DNA from 2 places in the Sphingomonas sp. SL1004 genome. Region 2 is predicted to be linked to the other one. Evidence: riboswitches for the same ligand, from Rfam matches in the RefSeq annotation. Region 2 holds a riboswitch; the other holds the start of a gene.
The links. Region 2 has a riboswitch for cobalamin ahead of cobW (cobalamin biosynthesis protein CobW). Riboswitches for the same ligand answer to the same signal wherever they lie in the genome.
Positions count from the first base shown of each region.

Region 1: another riboswitch for cobalamin. It lies ahead of AC3D24_RS17050 (TonB-dependent receptor plug domain-containing protein); the one in region 2 lies ahead of cobW (cobalamin biosynthesis protein CobW).

Region 1 is NZ_JBYMUX010000001.1:3,721,837-3,732,552, forward strand. It holds gene AC3D24_RS17025 (helicase-related protein) at 1-1,153, shown strand, start outside; gene AC3D24_RS17030 (N-formylglutamate amidohydrolase) at 1,154-2,005, opposite strand; gene cpdR (cell cycle two-component system response regulator CpdR) at 2,141-2,518, shown strand; tRNA gene AC3D24_RS17040 (tRNA-Val) at 2,563-2,637, shown strand; gene AC3D24_RS17045 (TonB-dependent receptor) at 3,106-5,172, shown strand; cobalamin riboswitch at 5,208-5,423, shown strand; gene AC3D24_RS17050 (TonB-dependent receptor plug domain-containing protein) at 5,538-7,388, shown strand; gene AC3D24_RS17055 (ABC transporter substrate-binding protein) at 7,385-8,179, shown strand; gene AC3D24_RS17060 (FecCD family ABC transporter permease) at 8,337-9,305, shown strand; gene AC3D24_RS17065 (ABC transporter ATP-binding protein) at 9,296-10,072, shown strand; gene alr (alanine racemase) at 10,140-10,716, shown strand, end outside.
Region 2 is NZ_JBYMUX010000001.1:1,108,074-1,118,789, reverse strand. It holds gene cobJ (precorrin-3B C(17)-methyltransferase) at 1-303, opposite strand, end outside; gene cobI (precorrin-2 C(20)-methyltransferase) at 300-1,025, opposite strand; gene AC3D24_RS04955 (precorrin-8X methylmutase) at 1,022-1,651, opposite strand; gene cobG (precorrin-3B synthase) at 1,652-2,797, opposite strand; gene cobN (cobaltochelatase subunit CobN) at 2,794-6,027, opposite strand; gene cobW (cobalamin biosynthesis protein CobW) at 6,036-7,073, opposite strand; cobalamin riboswitch at 7,174-7,390, opposite strand; gene AC3D24_RS04935 (HoxN/HupN/NixA family nickel/cobalt transporter) at 7,446-8,507, opposite strand; cobalamin riboswitch at 8,675-8,893, opposite strand; gene AC3D24_RS04930 (DUF885 family protein) at 8,960-10,411, opposite strand.

The DNA of each region.
Region 1 (10,716 bases), 2.6 Mb from region 2:
TGCACTCGGGGCGGGGCATGTCCTGACGCTCAGCGCCACGCCGATCCCGCGGACGCTGCAATCGGCGATGATCGGGCTTCAGGGTCTGTCGGTGATCGCGACCCCGCCCGCGCGTCGCCAGCCGATCCGTACGTCGGTCGCGACCTTCGACGACGCGACCGTGCGCGCGGCGTTGCGGCGCGAGCGGGCGCGTGGTGGCCAGAGCTTCGTCGTGGTGCCGCGGATCGACGACATGGCGCCGCTCGCCGCGAAGCTCGCCAAGCTCGTGCCCGAACTCGGGCTGGTCCAGGCGCACGGCAAGATGCCCGCAGCCGAGATCGACGAGGCGATGGTCGCGTTCGCGGCGGGGGATGGCGACGTGCTGCTGGCGACCAACATCATTGAGGCGGGGCTCGACGTGCCGCGCGCGAACACGATGATCGTGCATCATGCGGACCGGTTCGGGCTGTCGCAGCTGCATCAGTTGCGCGGGCGGGTTGGTCGTGGTGGGCGGCGCGGGCAGATCATGCTGCTGACCGACGGCGAGGCGACGATCGCCGAGGCCACGCTGAAGCGGCTGCGGACGTTGCAGGCGTTCGACCGGCTCGGCGCGGGGTTTGCGATCAGCGCGCGCGATCTCGATCTGCGCGGCGCAGGCGATCTCGTCGGCGAGGCGCAGGCCGGGCACATGAAGCTGATCGGGATCGACCTGTACCAGCATCTGTTCGGTCGCGCCCTCCGGCTGGCGCGGGGCGAAGAGGTCGATGACTGGGTGCCCGACCTTCACCTGGAGGTGGGCGGAAGCCTGCCCGAGGCGTGGATTCCCGAGGAGGAAGTGCGTCTGTCGCTCTACGGTCGGCTCGCGCGGCTGGACGATGTCGCGGCGCTTGATCAGTTCGAGGCGGAACTGGAGGATCGCTTCGGTGTCGTACCGGATTCAGCGCGGCATCTGTTGTTGGTAGCGCGGATCCGCATGCTGGCGCGCGCCGCGGCCATCCGGCGGATCGATGCAGGGCCAGCCGCGATCGCGTTCACGCCGCATGACAAGCGCACGGACAAGCCGTTGGACGAGTTGGTCGAGAAGAACGGCCGGTGGATCGCCGAACTCGCTATCGCCGATCCGATCGAGCGTGCCGAGCGGATCGAGGGGCTGCTCGACGCGCTGACCGACTGATTACTCGGCGGCGGTCGCCAGCGGTATCGACAGCGCCTCGTCCGCCAGCGCCACCAACGTCGCGCGCAACAGGTCGACGACGCGCGCAAACCCTGCACCCGGCGCGTGCAGCTTCCGGTCGAGGTACAGCGTACGGTCGAATTCGAGCTGTATCGCGTGGATGCCGATGTCAGGCCGGGCATGTCGTTCGAGGATGTGCCCGCCCGCATAGGGCGCGTTGAGCCCGACCGAAAAGCCGCGGGCGGTGCATTCAGCCTCGATCCGGCCGACGAACCGGGGTGCTGCGGAATGGCCGAATCGATCGCCAATGACGATCCGGGCCCCTCCTCCCGGCGTATTGAGCGGCGGCATCGAATGCACGTCGAGCAGCACGGCGATGCCGAACCGCGCATGCGCCGCCGCCAGCGCCGCGGCCAGCGCGGCATGATAGGGGCGGTGGTCGTTCGCGATCCGCGCGGTTACGTCGGCATCGGTGAAGCGCCGCGCCCACAGGTCGCCGGCACCGGATGCGCGTCGTGGAACGAGCCCCAGTCCGCTGCGCAGCTTGGCAGATTGTTGCGCCAGCGGAACTGCGGCCGCGCCCTCGTCGAGCAGCGGATCGCGCTCATGCTCGCCGCGGTTCAGATCGATCCAGGCGCGCGCGCGGGTCTGGATGATCGCGGTCTGGTCGGTCCGCGCAGACCGCGCGACCGCATCGACGAGCCGGTCCTCGAGCGGCAGCACGCCCGCCAGCGGCACGCGCAACGCAGTCATCAGCGCGAGCGGGTAATCGCGGCCAGCATGCGGCACGGAGATCACCACCGGGCTCGCGGGCGGCATGGCGCCCAGGCGTTCATAGGGGGATGCGTGCATGCCGCACACGCTAGGGCGAGCGTGCGGTGCGGGCAATCGATCTGGAAATCTTAACCGCTTTGGGCGTAGGTCGGTATGCGAAACGCTGTACGAAACACTGTACGGAACACTGTGCGAAAACGGGACTTTTGATCGATGTTGCGAATCCTGCTGGCCGAAGACGATCAGGTCATGCGCGAGTATCTGACGCGGGCGCTCGAACGCTCCGGATATGCGGTGACCGCGGTCGATCGCGGGACGGCAGCGATTCCGCTGCTCGAAACCGAGACGTTCGATCTGTTGCTGACCGATATCGTCATGCCCGAGATGGACGGGATCGAGCTGGCGCAGAAGGCCGGCGAGATGTGCAAGGACCTCCGCGTGATGTTCATAACGGGCTTTGCGGCGGTCACGTTGAAGGCCGGGCGGGCGATGCCGCAGGCGCGCGTGCTGTCCAAGCCGTTCCACCTGCGCGACCTGGTCGCCGAGGTCGATCGGCTGTTCGAGATGGATAATGTCACCGGCATGCATTGAGCGCTTGCACCCCGCGATAACCGCGGCTAGTGGAGCCCTCCGGCGGGCGTGTAGCTCAGTGGTAGAGCACTGTGTTGACATCGCAGGGGTCGCAAGTTCAATCCTTGCCACGCCCACCATAGAAAGCCCTGGTAGCTCGATGAGCTACCAGGGCTTTTTTGCATCTGCAGCTGGACGGTGTGAGCGAGGCGGACCGGCCGTTTGCGCTCGATCATCCTGGCGAGACAGCGCTAGGCCGCGTTTCGGTACCTCCTTCGGCCATGCGTCGTGATGCGCGCCTGCGTCGGCCCGCATCGGTGGTACGCCGCAACGGGCGTCGCGATTCCCGGTACCGATCAAGTGCCACGTCGTACAAGGAGTCAGGCCGCGATCCTCTCGTCCGGCGACCAGGCTAGAAGCGGGCTTGCGTTTCGACCGAGAAGGCGACGCGCATCGTCCATCACGACATTTTGCCGTGCGATGGTCGATGGCACGCGCCGATCGATAGACACCGACCGCGACTGTCGACGATGTGCGGAGTGTTCGAAAACGATGTCGCGCCAAGCGTCCGGGCTTGTCCTGCCGCGGAATCCTGCCATGCGGCGCCGATGATACGCACCTCGCTTCCCGCCTTGGCCCTCGCACTTCTTTCGTCGGGTCCGGCTTTTGCCCAGTCGATCGGCGCGCCAGCCCCGGAGATGACTCCCGACATCGTCGTCACTGGTCGCGGGCTCGAGGCGGCGCCAGGCGACCGCGCATACGACGTCGTCACGATCGAGCGCGACCGGATCCAGGCGAATGCGAGCAATCGGCTGGAAAGCATCCTCGCCGACGTCGCCGGCCTGCAGCAGTTCCGTCGCTCGGATTCGCGCAGTGCCAACCCGACCAGCCAAGGCATTTCGCTGCGCGGCATTGGTGGTAACGCGTCGAGCCGCGCGCTGCTGATCTTCGATGGCGTCCCGCAGGCGGATCCGTTCGGCGGATGGGTCGCGTTTCCGGCGTATGCGACGGGGCGGCTCGGCCGCATCCGCGTCACGCGCGGCGGCGGCAGCGGGTATCAGGGGCCGGGAGCCTTGGCCGGGACGGTCGAGCTGGAAAGCGCGACGCCCGATCAACTGACCCCGTTCCAGGGCAGCGTCGCCTATGGCAGCCGTGACTCGGTCGACGCGCAGGGCTCTGCGGCGCTGGTCCGTGGATCGGGATTCGCCACCTTGTCAGGGGCCTATGCACGCGGTGACGGCTTTACGCCGACCGTCGAGGAAAGCCGCGGGATCGTTGATCGACCAGCCCCGTACGAACAGGCGTCGGGTGCGCTGCGGACCGTCGTCGGGATCGGCGCGAAGACCGAATTGCAGATGAATGCGAGCGCGTTCACCGACAAGCGCGACCGCGGCAGCGACTTTACCGACAACAAGAGCGGAGGCGCCGACGCCAGCATCCGCCTGATCGGGCGCGGGAACTGGGCGTATTCCGCGCTCGCCTATCTGCAGACGCGCGCGTTCGCGAGCAGCTTCAACAGCATCAATGCCGCGCGGACGACCGCGATCCAGTCGCTGAACCAGTATAATACGCCGGCCACCGGGCTGGGCGGACGCGTCGAGATTGCGCCGCCCTTGGGCGAGAGCATCACGTTGCGCCTCGGCGCGGATATCCGCGACGTCAGCGGCAAGACACAGGAGCTCTATACGTTCGTGAACGCGGTCCCGACGCGGCGGCGCGAAGCGGGGGGGAGCACGACGACGACCGGCGTGTTCGCCGATGGCAGCCTGGTCGCAGGCGACTTCACCTTCAGCCTCGGCGGGCGGGTCGACTGGTGGTCGATCGATGGCGGCTATCTGTCCGAACGTCCGCTGGCGACCGGCGTGGCACTGACCAATCTGCGCTACGCGGACCGCAACGGCAGCGAGACAACCGGGCGGGCGGGCGTGGCGTACAAGCCGCTCGACGCGATCACATTGCGCGCCGCCGGCTATCGCGGGTGGCGGTTGCCGACGCTCAATGAACTGTATCGCCCGTTCCGCGTCGGTAACGATGCGACCGCGGCGAATGCGCTGTTGTCGCCGGAGCGACTGACCGGGGTCGAGGGCGGCATCACGCTGACGCCGGCGCCGGGGGTGAGCATCGCAGCGACCTATTTCTACAACCGGCTGAAGGATGCGATCGCCAACGTCACGACGACCAGTCCGACGCAGGTGTTGCCGGGGGTGACGACCTACCGCGTGCGCCAGAACCTCGATGCGATCCGAGCGCATGGGTTCGAGCTGGATGCGTCGTATCGACCCGGCGCCTTCGGCGTACAGGCGTCGTGGTCGCATACCAACTCGAAGGTCGAGGGATCGGGAATCACGGCTGCGCTCGATGGTTTGCGACCGGCACAGACGCCGCGCGATCAGGTGTCGGGGACCGTCGACTGGCGGCACGACGCGGCCGCGCTGTCGCTGACCGTGCGGCACATCGGCCAGCAATATGACGACGACCAGAATACGCGCGTACTCGATCCGGCGACGACGCTGGATGCGTATGCCGCGCTGCCGATCATGCGATCGCTGGTCGCCGAACTGCGCGGCGAGAATTTGTTCAACGAGCGGGTCGAGGCGGGGATCAGCGGGGCGAACATCGTCGAACGCGCGACACCGCGGACGATCTGGGTCGGGTTGCGCTACGGGATCCGCTGAACCGGCACGCGTTGACCCGTGCATGGCGTGCGACTAATGCCGAGCGCGTGAAGGGTTCCCGGCGACGGGATCAAAAGGGAAGTCGGTGCGCGGGCAGGTCGTCAGGACCCAAATCCGCAAGGCCGGCGCTGTCCCCGCAACTGTGACCGGAAAGCGGCCACCCCGATTACGCCACTGGGTTTCGATCTGGGAAGGCGGGGTGGAGGCGATGACCCGGAAGCCAGGAGACCTGCCCCTCACGGTCGATCCACTGCGCGGGCGGGTGCTCCGGCGCGGACGAGCGCTCCGGTCAAATGGAGTTCCCTCGAGTGAGAGACGTCTGCCGTTTCGCGAATGGTCGCGAGCGGCTTTTCAGGACGTAACCCATGACGAAATTTCTCCTTCTCCTGAGCGCCGCGCTGATCGCATCGCCGGCCTATGCGCAGGACATCCCCGACAGCGACGCGCCCGAAGTCGTCGTCACCGCGACCCGCGTCGCGCAACCCGCGAGCGAAGTCGGCCAGGCGGTGACCGTGATCGACCGCGCCGAGATCGAGCGCCGCCAGACCGTCGTCGTGTCAGACCTGCTCGCGACCACGCCGGGTGTTACCGTGACGCGCAACGGCACGCTGGGTGCTTTGACCGGTGTGCGGATCCGCGGTGCCGAGTCCGACCAGACGTTGGTGGTGATCGACGGCGTGCGGGTCAACGATCCGTCGTCGACCGGCGGCGGCTTCGATTTCGGCAATCTCCTGTCGAGTTCGGTCGAGCGGATCGAAGTGTTGCGCGGACCGAACTCGGTGCCTTGGGGCAGCCAGGCGATCGGCGGCGTCGTCAACATCATCACCGCCGCACCGAGCGAGGGTTTGCAGGCGCGCGCCAACGCCGAATATGGCTATGCCGACAGCGTGTTCGCGAGCGCAGGCGTGTTGGGGAAGACCGGGCCAGTGTCGGGATCGCTGACCGGCGGGTATCTGAAGACCGACGGGATTTCATCGGCCGCTGACGGGACGGAGCGGGACGGGTATCGTCAATATGGCGCGACCGGACGGCTCGGCGTCGAGTTCGCGCCAGGGATCGGCCTCGACCTGCGCGGGTATTTCGCGGACAGCCGGGGCGAACTGGATGGCTTCCCGGCGCCCGACTATGTGCTTGCCGACACCGCCGACTATAGCAAGACGCAGGAGCTTTACGGCTATGCGGGGCTGCACGCGAACTTCGCCGACGGACGGTTCAACAACCGGGTCGCGTTCACGATCGCCGACATCGACCGCGACAATTACGAGCCGGCGTTCGGCGCGGACCCGTCGTTCATCGGTCGCGGCCGTAGCGAGCGCTACGAATACCAAGGCGACTTTCGCCCGCTCGACCAGGTCCGCGTCGTCGCCGGCGTGGAGCGCGAGAACAGCCGTTACAATGACGGCTTCACCTATGCCGATACCGGAATCACCAGCGTTTACGGCCAGTTGATCGTCAAGCCGCTCGACATCCTCACGATCACCGGCGGCGTCCGCAACGACGATCACGAGGATTTCGGCAACCACACGACGTTCGGCGCGAACGCGGCGCTGGCGCTGCGGACCGGCACCACCGTCCGCGCAAGCTATGGTGAAGGGTTCAAGGCGCCGACGCTGTACCAGCTCTTCTCCGAATATGGTGACCGCGATCTGGACCCGGAGACGGCACGCAATTTCGATATCGGCGTCGAGCAGGCGTTCCTCGGCGACCGGGCCCGCGTCGGCGTGACCTATTTCAACCGCCGCACGCGCAACCAGATCGATTTCGATCTGGAGACGTACACCTACCAGAACATCGCGCGCGCCGAGGCGGACGGAGTCGAGTTCACGCTGGCGTTGCGTCCGGTCGATGCGCTGACGCTCACCGCCAACTACAGCTACATCCACACCGAGAACCGCTCGATCGGCGCGAATTACGGCAACGAACTCGCGCGTCGCCCGCGGCAGACCGCCAGCGTCAACGCCGATTACCGGTTCGGGTTCGGGCTCTCGGTCGGCGGCACCGTGTCGCTGGTCGACGACAGCTTCAACGATGCCGGCAACACGACGCGGATCGACGGCTATGCGATCGGCAGCGTCCGTGCGGAGTTCCCGATCGGTGAGCGGTTCGCGATCTACGGTCGTGTCGATAACGTCACCGACGCGAGTTATCAGACGGTCACGGGCTACGGCACCTATGGCCGTGCGGCGTATGGCGGCGTGCGGTTGCGCCTGAAATGAGGTCGGGGGCAATCCTCGCCGCCCTGCTGCTCGGCGGATGTGCAGCACCACCGAGCGGAGGCGGGGGGATCGTCTCGACCAACCCGTGCGTGGATTCGGTGCTGGTCCGGATCCTGCCGGCCTCGCGGATCGCCGCGATCAGCCGGTATTCGCAGGATCCGGCCGCGACCTCGATTCCGCTCGACGTCGCGGGCCGTTTTCGTGCGACCGCGGGGACTGCCGAGGAGGTGATCGCGCTGCATCCCGATCTCGTCATCGCCAGCACCTATACGCCGCCTGCTACCCAGGCGGCGTACGCGCGGGCCGGGTTGAAGACGCTGCTGCTCGGCATTCCGGACTCGATTGCGGAAAGCCAGGCGCAGGTCACGCAGATTGCCGATGCCGTCGGTGCACCTGCGGGCGGCGCGCGGATCAATGCGGATATCGATCGTGCGGTGGCGCGATGGAGCCGCAAGGATGGCGGGGTGCCGAGCGCCTTGCTTTATATCAGCGGAGACCTGGCGACCGGGGGGAGCACGTTGCTGAACGAGATGATGACGCGCGTCGGCTTCCGCAACGCTGCCGCGACTTACGGCCTGACGCATACCGGCACGGTGTCCGCCGAGACGATCGTGACGCGTCCGCCTGCGGTGGTGATCGCGTCGGAACGCGTCGGTCGGGGCACGGCACTGCGCCACCGGCTGCTGCCGAACACGCCGCAAGCCGTCTTCCCGCGCGTCCTGATCAACTGTGGCGGGCCGACCATTCCGCCCGCGCTTGAACGCCTCGCCGCGATCCGGGCGGCGCTGTGATGCGATACCCATACCCAAACCACCCCGGCGAAGGCCGGGGCCCAATTGGAATGGCGGCAATAACCGAGTGCTGCACGCCGTCACGTTCGTCCCCCAATTGGGCCCCGGCCTTCGCCGGGGTGGCGGCAGTGGTCGGTATGCTTGCGGCGGTCCTGTGATGACCCGCGCGCTCAAACTTGCCGTATTGGCCGTCCTGGTGGTCGTGCTGTTCGGACTGTCGCTCGGGTGCGGGAAAGTCTGGGTGCCGCTCGACACCTGGTTCTCGACCGATCCGCGCTGGTGGATCATCCTCGAACTCCGCCTGCCGCGCGCCGTGCTGGGGCTCGCGCTCGGCGCGACGCTCGGGCTGTCGGGCGCGGTATTGCAGGGGTATCTCCGCAACCCGCTCGCAGATCCTGCGGTCGTGGGCGTGTCGTCGGTCGCAGCGCTGGGGGCGGTCGCCGCGATACTCTTCGGGATTGGCCCCGGGCCTGCGATCTTTGCAGCCGCGATGCTGGGGGCAGGGGGGGCGGTGGCGCTGCTCGCCGCGCTGACGTGGCGGTCGCCGAGCGCGATCACCTTCATCCTCGCCGGCACCGTGCTCGCCAGCCTCGCCGGTGCGCTGACCGCGTTCCTGATCTCGATCGCGCCGAACCCCTATGCGGTCGCCGAGGTGATCGACTGGATCATGGGCGCGCTGACCGATCGCGGCTGGGACGACATCAAGCTGGCCTTGCCGCCGATGCTGCTCGGCGCGGTCCTGCTCATGTTCACCGGTCGCTCGCTCGATGCGCTGTCGCTGGGCGAGGCGGCGGCGCGGTCGCTGGGCGTGCGGATGGGCCGGGTGCGCTGGCTGGTCGTGCTCGGCACCGGACTCGTCATCGGCGCGGGTGTCGCAGTCACCGGCGTGATCGGCTTCGTCGGCCTCGTCGTGCCGCATCTGTTGCGGCCCGTCTTCGGTCACCGACCGGGAGCGCTCTTGCTGCCCTCCGCGCTTGGTGGCGCAGCGTTGGTCCTCGCCGCGGACAGTCTCGTTCGCCTCGCACCCGGCGCAGGCGAAGTCCGGCTCGGTGTCGCGATGGCGCTGATCGGGGCGCCGTTCTTTCTCGGGTTACTGGTCAAGGAACGGGGCCGCGCGTGGATCTGATCATTGATGCACTGAGCGTGAAGCTCGGCAAGCGCACTGTCCTCCAGGACGTGTCCGCGCACCTGCGCCCCGGCCGCGTCACCGCGATCCTCGGCCCTAACGGCGCTGGCAAGAGCACGCTGGTCAAAGCCGCCGCGGCACTCGTCGCTCGCGGCGGAGGAAGCGTCCGGCTCGATACGCAGGACGTGGCGGCGATGGACCCGCGCGCCCGCGCACGTGCGATCGGCTACCTCCCGCAGGACGCGACGGTGCACTGGAACATCGTCGCACGTGATGTCGTAGCGCTCGGCCGCCTGCCGCACCTTGGCGCCCATGCAGCGCCGTCGCCTGCCGATCTGGCCGCGATGGAGCGGGCGATGCACGATACCGAGACCACGCACCTCGCGGATCGCCCGGTCGGCGAACTCTCCGGCGGCGAGCGCGCGCGCGTCCTGCTCGCGCGCGTGCTGGCGGGCGAACCGCGCTGGCTGCTCGCCGACGAGCCGCTCGCCAGCCTCGATCCCTCGCACCAGATCGACCTGCTCGCGCGTCTGCGTGCCTACGCGGCAGGCGGGGCGGGGGTCGCGATCGTTCTGCACGACCTCGTCCAGGCCCAGCGCGCGGCGGACGATGCGCTGCTGATCGCGGACGGTCGCGTCGTCGCCTCCGGCACGGTCGCTGAGGTTATGACCGCGGAGACGCTGGCGCGGGTGTTCGGCGTCCGCGTTGCTCCTCTCGAAGACGATGGTCGACGCCTGCTCGTGCCGGTCGGGCGCATCGATTCATAACGAGCTCACGCGGCATAGACGGTCGACGCGCCGCGCCCGCGGCACTATCCCGCGCCGGGTGATCGACATACCCGCTCCCCTCCGCCTGCGCCTCGATGGCGACGCCCTTGTCCAGAATTGGCGCACGCTCGACCGCATGAGCGGCACGGCTGCATGCGGTGCGGCAGTGAAGGCGAACGGCTACGGCCTGGGCGCGGCAGAAGTCGCACGTCGGCTGGCGGGGGCGGGGTGCCGGGACTTTTTCGTCTCCAACTGGCGCGAAGCCGCCGAACTCGCGCCACTGGGCTTGACCGTGTCGGTCCTTCACGGCGTCCGCGAAGACGACATGCCTGCCGCGGCCACCGGCTTCGCCCGGCCCGTGCTCAGCACGCCCACGCAGGTCGCACGCTGGAAGGCGGCAGGCGGCGGTGCCTGCGACGTCATGGTCGACACCGGCATGAACCGCCTAGGCGTGTCGGCGGACGACATCGCCGATGGCCTGCTCGATGGCCTCGCGATCGAAACGCTGATGAGTCATCTGGCGTGCGCGGATGAGGATGTGGCGATGAACGAACGCCAGCGTGCTGCATTCGCCGCACTTGCCGGGCAGACATCGGCAAGACGAATGAGCCTCGCCAACTCCGCCGGTATCGCGCTGGAAGGCT
Region 2 (10,716 bases):
TTGGGGGCCGGCTTCGAGCGCTTCGAACACCGCGGCGGCCATCGCGAACACGCCGGGATCGCCCGAGGATACGACGACCACGCGGTGGCCTTGGGCTGCGAGCTTGAGAGCGTGCGTGGCCCGGTCGAGTTCGATGCGGTTGTCGGTCGGGTGGAGTGTGAGGCCGTCGCGGGGGGCGACGCGCGCGACGTAGGGAATGTAGCCGATGACGTCGGTCGCTTCGGCGAGCGCCGCGGTGACTTCGGGCGTCACGAGGTTTGGATCGCCCGGGCCGAGCCCTGCGATAGCGAGCGAGCCGGTCATGGGCGGCGCCCCTGGCCATGGATCAGCAGGATCGAGAAATAGGGTGTGATAGCATCCGCCTCGCAGAGCCGCGTGACACGCTGATCGGCCATCGCGGCGTATTCGACCAGCCATGCCTCGCTCTCGCGTCCGGCGGCGGCGACGGCGCGGCGGAGCTTGGCGAGGTGACGGCCGATCTTCATCACCACCAGCGCGTCGGTGTCGCGGATGCGGCGGACCAGATCCTCCTCGGGGAGCGTGCCCATAAGGACGGTCAGCACGTCGTCGCCCCAGGTGATCGGTGCTCTGCTGGCGGTCCAGGCGCCGGACATGCCGGTGATGCCGGGGACGACCTGCACCGGCGCGATCGTCTGGAGGCGGGTGTAGAGGTGCATGAACGAGCCGTAGAAGAACGGGTCGCCTTCGCAGAGTACGACGACGTCTTCGCCGGCGCGTGCAAGCGTCGCAAGGTGATCGATGCAGCCTTCGTAGAATGCCGACAGGCAGTCGTTGTAGCGAGGGTCGGAGACCGGGATCTCCGTGGTTACGGGGTATTCCATCGGGAACTCGATCACGTCGACGCGGAGCATGCCGTCGACGATCTTTCGTGCCTGACCGGGGCGCCCGGCTTTGCGGAAATAGGCGATATGACGCGCGCTGCGGACCAGGCGATCCGAACGGACGCTCATCAGGTCCTGCGCACCCGGTCCCAAGCCTACGCCGTGAATCGTGCCAGGCGTCATTCGGTGCCGCTCGCGAGCGCGTTGACCGCGGCGACGGTGATCGCGCTGCCGCCCATCCGGCCCTCGACGACGACGCACGGCACGGGTTGGTCGGTCCAGAGTGCCGCCTTCGATTCGACCGCGCCGACAAAGCCTACGGGGCAGCCGATGATCGCCGCCGGGCGCGGACAATCGGGGTCTTCGAGCATGTTGAGCAGGTGGAACAACGCGGTGGGCGCGTTGCCGATCGCGACGACCGCGCCGGCGAGATGCGGGCGCCAGAGTTCGAGTGCTGCGGCCGAGCGGGTGTTGCCCATCGTACGCGCTAGCTCGGGCGTTTCTGGGGCATGGAGCGTGCAGATGATGTGGTTGTCTGCGGGCAATCTGGCGCGCGTGATCCCTTCCGTGACCATGCGCGCGTCGCAGAGGATCGGCGCGCCGGCTTGCAGTGCGCGGCGTGCTTCGGTGGCGAAATTGGGCGTGAAGCGGATATGTGGGGCTAGGCCGACCAGTCCCGCTGCGTGGATCATGCGGACGGCGACGGGCTCTTCTTCGGGCGAGAACCGGGCGAGGTCGGCCTCCGCGCGGATCATCGCGAAGGACTGGCGGTAGATCGCCGCGCCGTCGGTTTCATAGGCGTACGGCATTCAGGCGGCTCCGAAATGAGCGAGGATCTGCGCGGCGTCGAGGCCTGCGCGGAAGGGTGGTGCGCCGGCACGCGCGTTGAAGGCGAGGTCGTAACGGCCTTCGCGCCCGGTCAGCGTTACGTCGGCGGGGGCGGCTCGCGCGCATCCCTTGGCGCATCCGGAGACGTGGAGCCGGCCTGCGATGTGAGGGGCCAGGCGGTGCGCGAGACTGCGGGTTTCGACAGTGGCTTGTGGACAGGCCGATGCGCCGACACAGGCATCCGTGCGGAGTAACGGCGATAAAGGATCGGTGATGAAGTCGGCGGGGTCGGGCTGTACCGCGAGCGCCCCCTCCGTTTCGCAGATGACGATGTGCCAAGGAGTCAGACGGATAGCTTCGATGGCGGTTTCGGCCTCGATGAATCGAGTCAGCGCCATCGCCGAGACGCGGCCAAATGGCAGGCCGAGCGCGATGCCGAGCGGATGCTGGCCGGGTTTGACATGGGGCGCGGCAGCTGCGGGCGTCGTCGTTCCGGTGGCCCACTCGGGGAGAGGTGCGTCGTATCTTGCCATGCGACCGCTCGCCGTGCCGCCGCTTTCGACGAACCAGCGGGCCAGCGCGATCAGGTGATAGACTTCGCTGCCGGGCGACAACGGTGCGCCAAGGTCTCGGCCGTCTGCGCGAAGGATCAATCGACCGGATGCGGTGCGTTCGACGCGGAAGTCGGCGGGCGCGTCTTGCAGCACTGGTGCAGCGCCGGCGTCGATCGCGAAACCGACCTTGCCGGGAAGATCCGGCAGCTCCGACAGTCGGGCGCGCAGCTCCCCGGCGATGCGGTGGGTGTCGTCGCCTGTGCGCCAGACGGGTGTGACGAGGATGTTGGCGCGGGCCTCTCGGGTTTGGACCCGGTCGATCAGGCCGAGATCGAGGAGCGTGTCGATCAGCGGGCGCCAGCTTTCCTCGCGAACGCCGCGGATCTGCAGGTTGGCGCGGGTGGTGGCGTCGATCTGGCCGTTGCCGTGCTGCGTCGTGGCTTCAGCAAGGCCCAGAACCTGCGTGCGGGTCAGGCGACCGAGCGGGGGACGGACGCGAACGAGCAGGCCGTCGCCGGCCATCATCGGACGCCAAGCGTCGGGGCACCAGCCTTTGACGACGAACCCGGTCATGCCGGCAGGTCCAGCGCTGCGAGGATCGAGTTGCGGCGGGTCGGCCACAGATCGGCGGCGTGGAGCGCTGCAAAGCGCGCCTGCATCGCGGCCAGCGCGCCGGGGTTGGCTTTGGCAAGGAAGGCGTGGACGTCGTCGCGGCCTAGGGTGGCGTCGTAATAGAGGTCGATCAGTTCGGGGCGGACCGCGCTGGCGAGATGCGCGAAGGCGCCGAGATGATCGAGCGTGGCGGCGATCTCCGCACCGCCGCGGAATCCGTGGCGCATCATGCCGTCTACCCAGCCGGGGTGGGCGGCGCGGGCATGGACGACGCGGGCGATCTCTTCCTTGAATGGGCGGGCTTTGGCTTGGGACGGGTCTCTCGCGTCGAGATGGTAGAGAGTGGCGCTTCCCCCGGCGACCGATTGCGCGGCGGCGAAGCCTGCTTCGTGCGCGGCGTAGTCTGCGGCGAGCAGCAGGTCGGTCTCGGGCAGATCCTGGACGTGGACGAAGGCGACGGCAGCGGCGACACGGTCGCGGATGCCGGCCGGGTCGAAGCTGTCGCTGCCGTCATCCAACGCGTGGCTGGAGGCGGATAGCCAAGCCTTGCCAGCGGTCAGGCGCGCCTCCGGCGTGTAGGTTTCGGCGGCGTCACCCATGCTCAGGCCGTAGCGGCCGGGTTCGGGGCCGTAGACGCGCGGTGTTGGCTCGTGGCCGACGAACGGGTTCCAGTCCGCGGGCTCGTCGCGTGCGGCCAAGGCTCGGACGGCTTGGCCAAACATCGTGCAGAGCGTCGGGAAGGCATCGCGGAACAGGCCTGAGACGCGCAGCGTGACGTCGATGCGAGGACGGTCGAAGTTCGCCAGTGGTAGAATCTCGACGCCCGTGACGCGGTCGGACTGCATGTCCCAGATCGGTTCCGCGCCGAGCAGGTGGAGCGCCATCGCGAACTCTTCGCCGGCTGTCCGCATCGTCGCGGAAGCCCAGAGATCGACGACGAGATTGTGGGGGTAGTCGCCGTGGTCCTGCAGATGGCGGCGGACGAGTTCGTCGGCGAGCTTCACGCCTTGGGTATGCGCGGCGCGTGATGGGACTGCACGGGGATCGGTCGTGTAGAGGTTGCGGCCGGTCGGGAGGACGTCGGCGCGGCCTCGCCAGGGCGAGCCGGAGGGGCCGGGTGCGACGCGTTTGCCTTTGAGCGCGGACAGGAGACCGGCGCGTTCAGCGGCGCCGTGCTCGCCGCGGCCGTAGATGTGGAGGCCGTCGCCATACTGGCTCTCCTTCACGTCGCAGACGAAGGTGTCGATGCGGGTGATCGCGTCGGCCTGGGACTGTGTGTCGTCGAGGCCCAGCGTTGCGGCGAGGCCGGTGGCAGTGGCTTCGTCGCGGATGTCGCGTTGCAGGCGGTCGCGGCGGGCTGGATCGAGGCCATCGGCGTTGGAGAATTCGTCGAGCAGCGCTTCGAGGCGCCCCAGACCTGCGCCGGTGCGGGTGCGTTCGAGCGGTGGCGGGACGTGGCCGAGCGTCACTGCGCCGATGCGGCGTTTGGCTTGGGCCGCTTCGCCGGGGTCGTTGACGATGAACGGGTAGATGACGGGCAGCGCGCCGGTGAGCGCTTCAGGCCAGCAGGCGTCCGACAGCGCGACCGACTTGCCGGGTAGCCATTCGAGCGTGCCGTGCGCGCCGACATGGACGATCGCGTCGGTGCCTCGTGTGCGAAGCCAGAGGTAGAAGGCGACATAGGCGTGGCAGGGGCAGCGCGAGAGGTCGTGATATTCCTCCGTGCGGTGTTCGGTTCGGCCGCGCTCGGGTTGGAGCGCCACGAGCGCCCCGCCTTGGTCGATCGCGGTGAAGGTGAAGTCTTCGGTGGGGTCGGCCCAGGTTTCCTGGAGATCATTCCGCAGGGCTTCGGGGAGCTGCGCGAGGGCTTTGCGATACTCGGCGAGCGGCCAGTTTATGCGTGACGTAGCGAGATCGCCTACGTCGGGGGTCATCGCGTAGCCGGCTTCGGTAAGATCGGCGAGGATGGCTTGGGTGGAGGCGAGCGCGTCGAGGCCGACCGCGTGCGCCATCTGGTATGCCTTGCCTGGGTAGGTCGAGAGGACGATCGCGATGCGGTGGTCCGCTACGGGTTTGCTGGCGAGTTTCGTCCAGGCTTCGATACGCGCTGCGATGGCGGTGATGCGTGCTGGGTCGGCGCGGTGTTCGCGGCGGGTATATTCGAGGTCACCATCGCGGGCGGCGGCTTCCTTGAAGCTGGCGACGCCGGCGAACAGGCGACCGTCCACTTCGGGAAGGACGACGTGCATGGCAAGGTCGGCTGGGGACAGGCCTCGCGTTGCGCCGAGCCATGCCGCGTGGTCGGAGGTAGCCAGCGCGATCTGGAAGACGGGGACGTTGGCGGCGTCGAGCGGCGTGGTATCGGTGGCGCCGCGTGCGGAAAAGGCGGTGGCGTTGACGATCGCGGCGGGGCTCAGGGCTTCGACCCAGCGGGTTAGCCAGCCGGCTGCGTCGGGCGCTTTCAATGAGGGAGCAAACAGGCCGAGGACGTCGAAACCTCGCGCGGTCAGTTCCGCGTGGAGCGCTTCGATCGGATGCAGGTCGGCAGCGGTGAGGTAGGAACGGTAGAAGACGATCAGCACGCGGGGGCGGTCCGCGCTGAGCGCAAATACGGCCGGGCAGGTCACGCCGTCACGCGGTTCCCAGCCGCCAACATCGGCGATCGCGCGGACGCCGGTGACGGGCCCCGCGTAACAGCCTGACGCGAGCGCGAACTGGGCCAGCGCCGCTTGGGCCGCGACCGCGCCGCCGGTGTCGCAAAGGTTCGCCAAGCGGCGGAGTGTGGAGAGCGGGATCGTCGAGGCGGCGCCCAGTCGCGTGTCGATGCGACCGTCTGCGGCGAGGACGGCTAGCGCAATACCCTTCTCCCGCGCGAGGCTTTCGACTTGTTGCAGACCATAGCTCCAGTACGACCGCCCGCCGATCAGCCGGATCAGGATGCCCTTCGCGCTGGATAAAGTCTGCTCAATGTAGGTGTCGACCGACAGCGGATGCTGGAGCGCGGTCAGGTTCGCGAGGCGTAGCGACGGCAATCGGCTTCCGGTCGCGTCCGCACGTCTCCAGCCCGCGGCGAATGCGCCGAGGTCGCCGTCGGAGAAGGACAGGACGACGAGGTCCGCAGGCGTTTGAGCGAGGTCCTGCGGGACCGCGCTTTCCTCCAGCCCGTGGGTCTCGCGGAAGACGACGTGCATCGTGGGCCTCAGCCGTCCAGCGCGGCCTTGATGCGGGCCTCGTCGATTCGGTCGTGCTCGGCGATGACCACGAGTTGCGTGCGACGCGGTTCGTCGGCGCGCCACGGGCGGTCGTACTGCGTGCGTACGCGCGCGCCGACGGCCTGGACGAGCAGGCGCATCGGCTTGCCGGTGACTGCCGCGTAGCCCTTCACGCGGAGGATGTCGGCGCTGCGGGCGAGTGCCTCGATCTTTGCGGTGAGGTCGGCGGGGTCAGCAATCTCGCCGAGCTCGACGACGACGCTGTCGAAATCGTCATGCTCGTGATCGTCCTCGCCATCGTGATGCGAGGGGCGGCTGGCGATGTCGTCCTCGGCGGCGGCGTTGAGGCCCAGGATCACGCCCGGATCGATCACGCCGTCGGTGAGGTCGATCACCGGGAGCGGCCGCGCGGACTCGGCGGCGATCACCGCGCGCGCCTTGGCGACGCCTTCGGGGCCGGCGAGATCGACCTTGGTCAGGAGAACGAGATCGGCGCAGGCGAGCTGGTCCTCGAACACTTCCGACAAAGGCGTCTCGTGATCGACGCTCGGGTCGGCGGCGCGCTGGGCGTTGAGCGCAGCGACGTCAGGCGCGAACCGCCCGGCGGCGACGGCCTCGGCATCGGCAAGCGCGATGACGCCGTCGACGGTGATGCGCGAACGGATCGCAGGCCAGTCGAACGCCTTCAACAGCGGCTTGGGCAGCGCAAGGCCGGACGTCTCGATCAGGATGTGGTCGGGGCGAGGGTCGAGTGCGAGCAGCGTCTCGACGGTCGGGATAAAGTCGTCGGCGACGGTGCAGCAGATGCAGCCATTGGCGAGCTCCACCACGTTCTCCGCGGGGCAGTCGGGGATCGCGCAGCCCTTGAGGATGTCGCCGTCGATGCCGAGCGTGCCGAATTCGTTGACGACGACGGCGAGACGGCGGCCGTTCGCGTTGCGGATCAGATGGCTGATCAGTGTCGTCTTGCCCGCTCCGAGGAAGCCGGTGACGATTGTTACGGGGACTTTGGCGAGATCCGACATTCTTATTCTCCTTCGAGCACACGCACGCACGGCTTCGTAGCCGCACGCGTTCGTCGCTCAGACGGAGTACCGTGCCGCGACCATCCCCTGGATCATGGCAAGAGCGACCGTTGCGCTGGCAGGTCTCCTGGCTCGCGGGTCGAGGCTCGACGTACGCCTTCCCAGGTTATTACCCAGTGGCTGCCCTTTAAAACGAAGGGCGTGTGCGTCTCGCTCACCGCTTACAGTTGCAGGGACAGCCGCGGCATTGGGAGGGCATCCCCCCGCACCGCATTCCCATTCAAGCCCTTTGGGGCACCGGCGCGATCTGTGAGGTTCGGTCCAACCGACCCTCGCGAAGGCGGCCTAAAGGAATTTGCGCCAAGCCGCTAGCTATCCGTTCACGACTTCGATCTCGTCGAAGTGTTTCCAGCGGTAGATCGCAAAGCTCAGCACCCAGCAGAGCACGAACAGGCCGATGATCGCAAAGCCGAGGCCGTTGAAATTCTCGCCGAGCGCCGCGGCGACGTCCCATACGCCGCCCGTGAGTTCGAGCTTCGTGCCGAGCAACGCGAGCGTCTCGATCCCGCCGATCGCGATCGCGCCGATCGCGGAGATCAACGTGATGGTGATGTTGTAATAGAGTTTGCGGATCGGCTTCACGAACGCCCATTCATACGCACCGAGCATGACGACACCGTCCGCGGTATCGACCAGCGCCATGCCGGTCGCGAACAGCACCGGTAGAACGAGCACGGTGCCGATCGACAGGCCGTCGGCGGCTTGGCTCGCGGACAGGCCAAGGATCGCAACCTCGGTGGCCGTGTCGAACCCCAGCCCGAAGAGGAAGCCGAGCGGCGCCATGTGCCAGCTCCGCGTGACCAGTCGGAACATCGGCCGGAACAGCCGCGCGAGCAGGCCGCGATTGCCGAGCAGCAGTTCCAGGTCCTCCTCGACATAGGTGCCGCCACCGCGGACATGGCCGAAGGTACGCCAGACCGAGCGCAGGATGATCAGGTTCATCGCCGCGATCGTGAACAGAAAGACGGCGGAGATGACGGTCGCGATGACGCCGCCGACTTGTTTGAACGCCTCGAACTGCGACAGCGCGCTGGCGGTAACCGCGATTGCGACAGCGGCGATCAGCACGATGCCCGAGTGGCCGATCGCGAACCAGAAGCCGACCGCGATCGGGCGCTGGCCGTCCTGCATGAGTTTGCGCGTTACGTTGTCGATCGCGGCGATGTGGTCCGCGTCGACCGCGTGGCGCAGGCCAAGACCCCAAGCGAGCAGCGCGGTGCCCAGCATCAGCGGTTGCGCGTGGAACAGCGAGAAGGCCCAGCCCCACGCGGCGATGTTGGCAATGACCAGGCATGCGAACATCCAGCCGATCCGCTTACGGGTGGCGGCGCGCGTCGGTCTCTCGACCGGTCTATCTAGCGTCGCAGTCGTCATGCAGAACTCCCCGGCGTCCGACGAGGACGGGGGCCTGCCGCGAGCGGCCGCGACACGCGAAGACCGGACGCCATGAGCGGCCGACGCGCGTCGCCGTGCGGCCCCTGCCGCGCGTGTCGTCGCTCAGACGGCGTTCACCGTGCCTCGGCCACCCCCTGGACCGGGACAAGAGCGACCAGACGCCGGCAGGTCTCCTGGCTCACGGGTCAAAGCTCCACGCCACGCCTTCCCAGATCATCGATCCAGTGGCTGCCCTTCGCGCGTGAAGGGCCCGTGCGTTTCGCTCACCGCTTACAGTTGCAGGGACAGCCGCGGCATTGGAAGGAACCCTTCCGCACCGCATTCCCAATCAAGCCCTTTCGGGCACCGACGCGATCATGGCGAGGAACCGGCGAACCGATCTCTCGTCGGCCTGGGTAGTGTCGTTCGCGGACGATGCCAATCGATCTTCGTCAGGCGACCGCGTTTCGAATGTCGTCGGTCCGCATGCGACCATGGCCGAGCAGCGCGGCGTGATAGGCGATCGGAGGTTTGCCGTGCGCGGTATCGGCGATCGTCAGCCACGCCATCGCCTCGGCGACGCGGGAGGCAGGTTCGAGCGGGATGCGCGCGAGTTCGACGTCGAACGGCGCGAAATAGGCGGGTTCGCCCTGCCATTCGATCAGGCGTTCTCGGGCTTGGTCGATCGACCAGCCGTGGAGGTGAATACCGATGTCGACCAGCGCGCGAGTGACGCGGAACAGGAGCCAGTGGACGTGGCCGAGTGCATCATGGGGATCGGTATAGGCGCCGCTCTTTTCGGCGAGTTGCTCGGCGTAGATGCTCCACCCTTCGACGAACGCGGAGGCATAGTCGATCCGGAGCGGGTGGGGCGGGGCGGGTCCCTCCAGGCCGAGCTGGATCATGTGGCCGGGGAGCAGTTCGTGCGCGACGACGCTGGGGAGAGTCCAGCGCGGGCGGCGGCGGATGTCCTTGATGTCTACGACATAAGCGCCGGGATGGGACGGAGTCGGGACTTCGCGGTAGCCGGCGCGGCCGCTGGCGATCTCGAGCGCGGACAGAGGGCGAGCGGCGGCGTTGATGCACCACGGCGGGAGTTGACCGAACGCTGCCGTGATGTGGATGCGGGCCGTGGCTAGCACGCGGTTCATGTCGGCGACCGCTTCGGCGCGGCCGGCGTCGGTGTCGGGATAGAGGAAGCGGTCGTCGCGCCAGAGTTTGGTGTAGCGGTCTGCGATTCTGCCCTTGGGGGCGCCGATCTGGTCGAACAGGTGGGTCGCGCGGGCTTGGAGGTGGTTCAGTTCGGCGAATAGTCGACGTTCGGCATAGGCTGGCGTCATGGTGCCGAGCGAGCGCCGGAAGACGAGTGCGTACCAGTCCGCACCGCCGGGGAGCCGGCCGACACCGGGGGCGGAGGGGGCGGTGTCTCGCAGGCTTTCCAGCGTGGAGATCTGGCGATCGATCGCGGGGTTTGATGAGGCGGTGCGGAGGGCTTCGATCGTGCGATCGAGGGATAGGCGGGGGAGGATTATGCCGGCGTCTGCATCGGTTTGGATGGCAGCGGTGTCTGCATCGACCTTGGCGTTATCGAGGCGCGCGGCCTTCCACGCGCCGGTGGTCGGCGTGACGCGATACGGGCTCCGTCCGGTGCGGCCGAACACGGACCGTCCGATGGCGGCGTCGATCGTGAGACCGGCGCGGGCGGTGGTCAGGTCGAGCCGTTCGCCGGGTTGCAGGCCCTCTTCGTTGAAGGGGGCTAGCAGGTGGAGCGCTTCGTCTGGGTCGGTTGCAGCGGCGGTGTCCAGGGCTTGGCGCAGGGACGTGGTGGATTGGGCGCGGGCGGTTGTGGGGAGGAAGGCTGATGACGCCAAGCCGACGAGTACGTTTCTGCGGGTCGGAGTCATCTTGCACCTCTCCGTTCGCCTAGAGTGAACGGCTCCCCCTTGGATACGTGTGCTTCGACTTCGCTCAGCACGAACGGGGTGGGGGCGAGCCCAGTCTGGACGGGGGAGGGACTCGGGATTGGCGCGGTCCAGCTATGAACGGGGTTGGTCCCCGCACCCGTCAAAAATCCGTCGGTCAATCCCGCGCAGGCGGGAACCCATACTGGCTGGCTTTTCGGCGTGATCGCCGACGTTAGAGTATCTGGGTCCCCGCCTGCGCGGGGATGACGATGGGTAGATGTCGGTGTGGAATAACCATCGACGGG